DNA from 2 places in the Marinobacter sp. 1-3A genome. Region 1 is predicted to be linked to the other one. Evidence: predicted binding sites of a transcription regulator. Region 1 holds the regulator's gene; the other holds the start of a gene.
The links. Region 1 encodes FliA, which starts transcription of late flagellar genes. Its sites were predicted from a motif close to CTAAAGTTTNNNNNNNNNNNGCCGNTAA; they were not measured.
Positions count from the first base shown of each region.

Region 2: a site for FliA is predicted at 2,457-2,484, ahead of flgM (flagellar biosynthesis anti-sigma factor FlgM). Genes of this name have one in related genera too.

Region 1 covers NZ_VCGZ01000001.1:564,598-568,387, forward strand. Annotated here, with positions in the region: gene FE848_RS02515 (chemotaxis protein CheA) at 1-631, opposite strand, end outside; gene FE848_RS02520 (protein phosphatase CheZ) at 649-1,434, opposite strand; gene cheY (chemotaxis response regulator CheY) at 1,455-1,838, opposite strand; gene FE848_RS02530 (RNA polymerase sigma factor FliA) at 2,001-2,744, opposite strand; gene FE848_RS02535 (MinD/ParA family protein) at 2,776-3,588, opposite strand; gene flhF (flagellar biosynthesis protein FlhF) at 3,661-3,790, opposite strand, start outside.
Region 2 covers NZ_VCGZ01000012.1:5,273-9,062, forward strand. Annotated here, with positions in the region: gene FE848_RS16430 (CheR family methyltransferase) at 1-452, opposite strand, end outside; gene FE848_RS16435 (chemotaxis protein CheV) at 492-1,421, opposite strand; gene flgA (flagellar basal body P-ring formation chaperone FlgA) at 1,646-2,347, shown strand; gene flgM (flagellar biosynthesis anti-sigma factor FlgM) at 2,546-2,872, shown strand; gene FE848_RS16450 (flagella synthesis protein FlgN) at 2,880-3,350, shown strand; gene FE848_RS16455 (pilus assembly protein PilB) at 3,351-3,790, opposite strand, start outside.

The DNA.
Region 1 (3,790 bases):
CATGCAGCTCATCAAGCAGGGCTTCAAACTCATCATCTGTAATTTCGTCAGCTGAGCCGCTGCTGTTGGCTGGGGATTGGTCGGGGGCGGAGCTATCGGAGGCGCCCGTTACGGGAGCATCGCCATGCAACGCATCCAGTAATTGTTCAAACTCTTCATCGGTAATATCGCCACCATCCTGATCGCTTTCAGGGGCAGCAGGAACGTCTACAGACTGGTTGCTCACCGGCTCGCCAGCAACCTGGGGCAGTGCAAGAGCATCCAGTGCCGCAATCAGTTCGTCCGGCGCAGGCGTCAGCTCTTCCCTGTTACGCACTTGCTCGAACATGGCATTCACATGATCCAAAGCTTCCAGCACAACGTCCATCAGCTCGGAATCCACCGCGCGTTTATGGTTGCGCAGTATATCGAACACGTTCTCGGCGGAGTGGCAGCAGTTAACCAAAGCGTCAAGCTGCAAAAAGCCTGCACCACCCTTTACGGTATGGAATCCACGAAATATGGCGTTGAGCAGATCACTGTCGTCTGGATGTTGCTCAAGATCAACAAGCTGTTCCGACAGCTTCTCAAGAATCTCCCCGGCCTCTACCAGGAAGTCTTGCAGGATCTCATCATCGGCATCAAACGCCATGGGCTAACCTCTTCTGTTCAGAAACCGAGACTGGATAACAGATCGTCTACGTCATTTTGTCCCGAGACTACATCTTCGCGTTCTTCAGCCTTCATTTGCGGCCCTACGCCCTGTTCGGCGGAGACTTCCTGATTTTCAATCTGGTGTACTGTGCCGGTAAGCTGATCAACGTGGCTCGCCATAACCACCAGGCTGAGCATCTGTTCCTCAACCTCCTTCACCAAAGCCGTCACCCGCTGTATTACCTGGCCCGTCAGATCCTGAAAATCCTGCGCCAGCAGAATTTCGGAAAGACTGCTGTAAAGTGTGTCCGCATCATTGGTAACGCTAAGAAAAAAGGTATCTATACGGCCATAAAGTTCACGAAACTCAGCCGGCTGCATTTCCCGGCGCCGCAACCGCTGCCATTCTTCGCTCAATGACGAGGCTTCTTCACGGAGTGTCTGAGCGAGAGGCATGCTCTCTTCAACCAGGTCCATAGTGCGATTGGCAGCCTGACCTGTCATTTGAACAACGTACGCCAGTCTGTCGGATGCGTCTGTCATCAAAGACAGCACCTCTTTTTGTTCCTGGCTGCGCGGATCAATCTGGAAGTTGCGGATTGCCTCATGAAGCGTTCGTGTCAAACGGCCAACTTCACGATAAAGGCTCTGATCCCTGACTTCGCTTAACTCATTAATCAGGTTCATCGCTCGGGCATAATCGCCGCCTTCCACACTTTGGGCGAGCTCTGCTGCCTGGTGCCGGAGCTTTTCGGTCACTTCTGGCTCAAGATCCCGATGGATCTTTTTTTTATCGCTCATACGCCCCATCCAATTTCCGGTTACTGAATTCGTTCAAAAATCTTCTCGATTTTTTCTTTTAGAACGGCAGCAGTGAACGGTTTTACTACGTACCCATTCACGCCAGCCTGAGCCGCTGCAACAATCTGGTCGCGCTTGGCTTCGGCGGTAACCATCAAAACAGGAAGGGTTTTCAGGTTTTCATCTGCCCGCACTGCCTTCAACAGATCAAAGCCAGACATTCCCGGCATGTTCCAATCTGTCACAAGGAAGTCGTACTTACCGCTTTTCAACATAGGCAAAGCTGTATTTCCGTCGTCCGCTTCATCGGTGTTGGTGAAGCCAAGATCACGGAGCAGGTTTTTGATGATCCGTCGCATTGTGGAGAAATCATCCACAATGAGAATTTTCATATTTTTGTCCAAAGGGACCTCCAGTTATTAAGACCCGGAATTCGTTTTGACCTTTGCGCTTAAAGTGTAGCAGGCCGCTGATTTAACCATGTATTGTCTGATCTTTATCGCGCTTGTAAAGCATCGGTTACCAAATACTACACTTCATCAGAACCCTGAAGTCTCAAGCCACGCCTAGCTGTGTTCCTCAAGGCGCCACTCGGAAAGTCTTCCACGCAATCTCAACGCGGCCTGACTGTGAATCTGACTGACCCTGCTTTCGCTGACTCCCAAAACAGCGCCAATCTCTTTGAGGTTCAGTTCCTCCGTGTAATACAGGCTCAGTACAAGCTTTTCCCGCTCCGGAAGCAGCTCAATCTCCGCCGCAAGGCTGCTGCGGAAAGAATCAGATGTGAGATCATCCAACGGATTATCCCGGGCCTCTGTTTCTTCTATCGGCAGCTCACCGGATTCATTGAGCTCATCAAGACTAAAAAGCCGTCCGCTGTTAGCATCGGCCAGAGTGGCATGATATTCGGAAAGAGACATATCGAGCTCTTCCGCCACTTCAAAGTCCTGGGCTTCACGGCCCTCCCGGTCTTCTACTTCCTTGATTGCACGGGCAACCCGACGAGCGTTTCGGTGAACAGAGCGCGGCACCCAGTCGCCTTTGCGGATTTCATCCACCATAGACCCTCGGATGCGAATTCCGGCATAGGTTTCAAAGGTTGCGCCCTTGGTTGAACTATAGCGCTGGGCGGCCTCCAGCAACCCGATCATACCCGCCTGCATAAGGTCGTCGAGCTGCACCGAGGCCGGTAGCCGCGCTAAAAGATGAAGTGCGATTTTCTTTACCAGGGGGGCGTGAGTCTCTATGAGGTCCGAGGGACTTTTCACACCAGCCTGATGATAAATTCCCAGGTTTTTCGCCAATGTCATGCATCCGGTTTTATTTTTTACGGGATCCGTTTCAGACTTCGACGAGCCGCTCCACAAAAAATTCCAGGTGTCCGCGGGGTGATGAAGGCAGTGGCCAGCTTTCTACCTTGTCAGCCAGTGCCTTGATCGCAAGCGACGCTTTGGCTCGAGGGTATGCATCCAGCACGGCTTTCTGGCGCTGAACGGCTTTCTTCACAGCTTCGTCGTAAGGCACCATACCCACATATTGTAGTGCCACATCGAGAAATCGTTCGGTTACCCGGGTTATTTTTTCAAACAAATGGCGGCCTTCCTGCTCACTGCTCACCTGATTGGCGAGAATGCGGAAGCGGTTGGTACCGTAATCACGGTTCATCAGTTTAATCAGGGCGTAAGCATCTGTGATGGATGTGGGCTCATCGCACACCACCAGCAACAGCTCTTGCGAGGCCCGCAAAAAGCTCACAACAGACTCGGAAATACCGGCCGCCGTATCGATAATCAGCACATCAATTTGATCGCCCAACTCGCTGAATGCGTTAATCAGGCCGGCATGCTCCATGGGGCTGAGCTGGGTCATGCGCTGGGTTCCGGAAGATGCCGGAACGATTTTAATCCCGCCCGGACCATTTACCAGAACGTCTCTGAGGTCACACTCTCCTGCCAACACGTCCTGCAAGGTACGATTGGCGGTTACCCCGAGCAGCACATCAAGATTCCCCAGGCCAAGATCGGCATCAAGCAGCACAACGCGCCTGCCTTTTTGCGCCAGAGCGATGCCAAGATTAACTGAAATGTTACTCTTGCCGACCCCGCCCTTGCCGCCGGAAACCGCGATCACCTGTACCGGATGTGCTTTGCTCATACTGTTTATAATCTCTCGCCAGGATTAACCGGATATGGTTCATAACCGGATACAACTCAGATTTTCACAGCCTCATGCGATTTCCCGCGGGCGCTCTGTATCAGGCATTTTCTCTGCCGCCGCCTGTTGCTGAAGCATTTTCAGACGCTCGACTCCCAAGCGTACGAGCGGAACGGCTTCAGCATGATGCAGATCCCCCGGG
Region 2 (3,790 bases), on a different contig from region 1:
ACGCTTTTGGATATATCCGTCGCAGTTACCTTAACATTGCGTAGTTTGCCGGGCTTCTGGCGCCGAAACTCATCCACAATCATACCAACCGAGTATGGCTCCTGACCCGTCGAACAGGCAGCTGACCAAATTCGCAATGGGGTCGCAGGCGAGCGCTCGGCAAACTCAGGGAGCAGTTTTTCCTGGAGAATACGGAAAGGATGATTATCACGGAACCACAGGGTTTCGTTGGTGGTCATTGCATCGATCACCACCTCTCTGAGGCTTGCCCTGCCAGATTTTTTCAAAAGCCCAAGCAGATCACCCAGAGAATTCAGATCGTTTTCTTCCAATATCCGCCGCAAACGGCTTTTCACTAGGTACTGCTTGTTTTCGCCCAGCAAAATACCACACGCATCCTGCAGGAACGATTTGAAGGCTTCATATTCCTGTGGGGTAATTTCTGCTTTCATTGGATCTCAGTTCTGTATGAATTTCCTGCCGAAAAAGCGTCAGCTCTGGTCTAACACTTCCATGATCCGTTCAGCCAGCTCATCCGGACTGAACTTTGCCATAAAATCATCAGCACCGACTTTCTTCACCATCGCCTTGTTAAACACACCGCTCAGTGAAGTATGGAGCATAACAAACAGCCCACTGAGTGCGGGATCACTCTTGATTCGCGTGACCAGTGTATACCCGTCCATTTCGGGCATTTCCACATCCGAGATAATCAATGAAAAATGATCGGTTGCCTTTGAGCCATCCGCCGTCACTTCCTTGAGGTATTCGAGCGCCTGTTTCCCATCGTTCCGCAATATTACTTCCATGCCAATGGCTGTAAGACAGCGCTCTATTTGCCGGCGTGCAACCGAAGAGTCATCCACCACCAGAACTGGCAGATGCCCCGTCACTCTTTCCGCACTTTTACTCCGAACTGCTTCAGTCACATCATCGCTAATCGGAGAAACTTCGGAAAGAATCTTCTCTACATCTATGATTTCCGCCAACTTGTCATCAATTTTAGTGACAGCTGTAAGATAGATATCCTTACCCGCCCCCTTAGGAGGAGGAAGAATGTCTTCCCAATTCATATTCAGGATCCGATCGACGCCCGTAACCAAAAAACCCTGGGTCTTTCGGTTGTACTCAGTGATGATCACAAAACTATTGGGCAACTCCTCCTGAGGAATACCCGGCAGGCCAATAGCCATACTCAGATCAATAACCGGAATGGTTTCACCCCGAGTATGTGCCACACCACGAACCACCGCACGGCTGTTAGGCATGGAATACAGCTTGGGGCACTGCAGCACTTCCTTCACCTTAAAGACATTGATGCCGTATATCTGACGCCCACGTAAACGGAAAAGCAGGAGCTCAAGACGGTTTTGTCCGACCAGCTGCGTGCGCTGATTTACACTATCCAATACCCCTGCCATCGCAGTCTCCCCTGGCCAGTAATTAGCACCGGCATACATTTTGCTTTCTATCCAGTAATTAGCACCGGCATACATTTTGCTTTCTATTACGTTAAGTTGTCAGGACGACGCGATAACGTCGCCTGAAAGCGGTCAGGCCTGTTTAACGGCCAGAACGCCGCAATCCTTAGGTATTTTCAGTAGCATTTGCCGTATTACTGACAGCATAGGACAAACCAGCAGATATGCGCACCCAGCTTTTAGTATGGATCATGCTCGCAGCGACATTCGCCAACCAAGTGCAGGCAAGAACAACCGCCGACGAGATTCGCGAAGCAACAGCAGCATTCCTTGAGACCTTTGCCGCAACCCAGACCGAAAGAGGCTACAAAGTTGCCTTTGAGACCGGCAACATTGACAACAGGCTTGCATTAGCCGCCTGCTCTGACGATCTGGATATAGAGTTCACAGGTGATCCATGGAAAAGTGAACACCCGTCAGTTCAGATAGCTTGCGCCGGCGATCGCCCGTGGCGAATGTTTGTAACGACCACGGTATCCATCAGTGGCCCTGCCCTGGTCGCTGCCCGCCCGCTCGGAAGAGGTGAACGCGTAACAGGCAACATGCTTGAAACCCGCGATGTTGTGCTTAACGCCAGCCGACGGGGAATAATAACTGATTCACAGATGATTGAGGGCATGATTATACGCCGGCCCGTAAACGCCGGCTCGGTACTCACTCCTGATCTTCTGGACGCACCAATCGCTGTCAGCCGCGGCGATCATGTTATTATTACCGCCCGCCGGGGGCCCTTTTCAGTGCGCTCCCGCGGTAAGGCTCTGGCCAGTGCGTCGGTGGGTGAGCAAGTACTTGTGGAAAACCTTGGCTCAGCCCGCACGGTAAAGGCGAATGTAACCGCTCCCGGGCATGTTGAAGTGCCGATGTGACATGCTCACGGCAACCCCCTTCCGGCGGCAAAAACATGCCGGCGGAGCACCCCGCCCAAGGCGGGATCAGGTTTGTGACAAAATGTTAACAAGATTTGATAATTTGCCCCTAAAGTATGCCAGCCACTAGCCGTTAAGTGGATATAAACCAGAGTCAGCCCACAACATGTGTGGCGTCACCGTAAAGCAGGTATTGATATGTCAGTTGACTTAAATGGAATTGGCCAAGGCCAGGTCAACACCCAGAGAACCACGGCCGACAAGTCCGCTAATGCTCAGAGCGCCAAGCAAGCAGCCCCCGAGCAGGCAAATGCCAAGGCTCAGAGTGCCCGCGGCGAAAACGTAAACCTGAGCAGCCAGGCCCGAAACCTCAAGCAGCTGGAGCAAAAGCTGGGGGATTATCCTGAAATGGATGACGAGCGAATCGAGCAAATTCGTTCAGCCTTGGAAAACGGCACCTATAAAATTGATGCAGAAAAACTGGCCCAAAAAATGCTTGATATGGATGAAAGCATTTTTGGGTGAGTAAATCATGGCTGCAATTGATGATCTGAAGAATCTCCTTTCGCTGGATATCCGTCAGCTTGAAACCTTGGCGGATATCCTGAAGAACGAAAAAACTTGCCTGTCCGGCTCTGATACAAAAGCACTCGATACTCTGACGCGAGAAAAAAACGCGGTCTTGGGGGAAATTCGAGAACGTGCCAAGCAAAAAATCCGCACGCTTGTGGCAATGGGGTTTCGACCAGACTCTGGCGACCCCTCCCGCTTTATTCGCAGTGCCGGACTTGATGAGCTTTACGCCCTTTGGCAAGAAGCCGATTCAAAGCTTCGGGAATGCCATGTTCTCAATGAGAATAACGGGCGTATCATAAACCATCTTCAAAAACGCCTTACCCGGCTTACAGACATATTCCGGGGCGCCTCAGGCCAGCAAAAACTATATGGTGCAAAGGGCCAGCAAACAACCGTATCAAGCCGAACTGTGCTTGCCAGCGCCTGATTATCTCGTATAGATAGTCATTCTGGAATCGGGGTGAAAGCTGATGTCCTGAATACTGACGTTGCCCATGGATGGGCTACCCCCACCCCTGACCCGAATGTTGTCCATGCGGATCTCCTCAATTCGCTCAGGGAATGCCATGGATACCCGGCCATTCTCTGCCACCGTGTAACGTGGCTCCCCTTCACGATAATGAACTCCGGTGATCGTAAGGTCTGAATCCAGAACATTAAGTACCGGGAAAAACACATTGGCTGTGAGCTTCATGCCTTCTATGACATCCGGCTCCACTTGGCCGGCACCCTCGTCGGAACCAGAGCCGCCAGCCATACTGCTGACAATATCAACCCGATCAAACAAAGAGCTGTTGCCTTGTCCCGCAACTGCCGACAGCTCATCCTCTGTCAGCGGCGACATTCCAGCCGCATCAAATAGCTGAC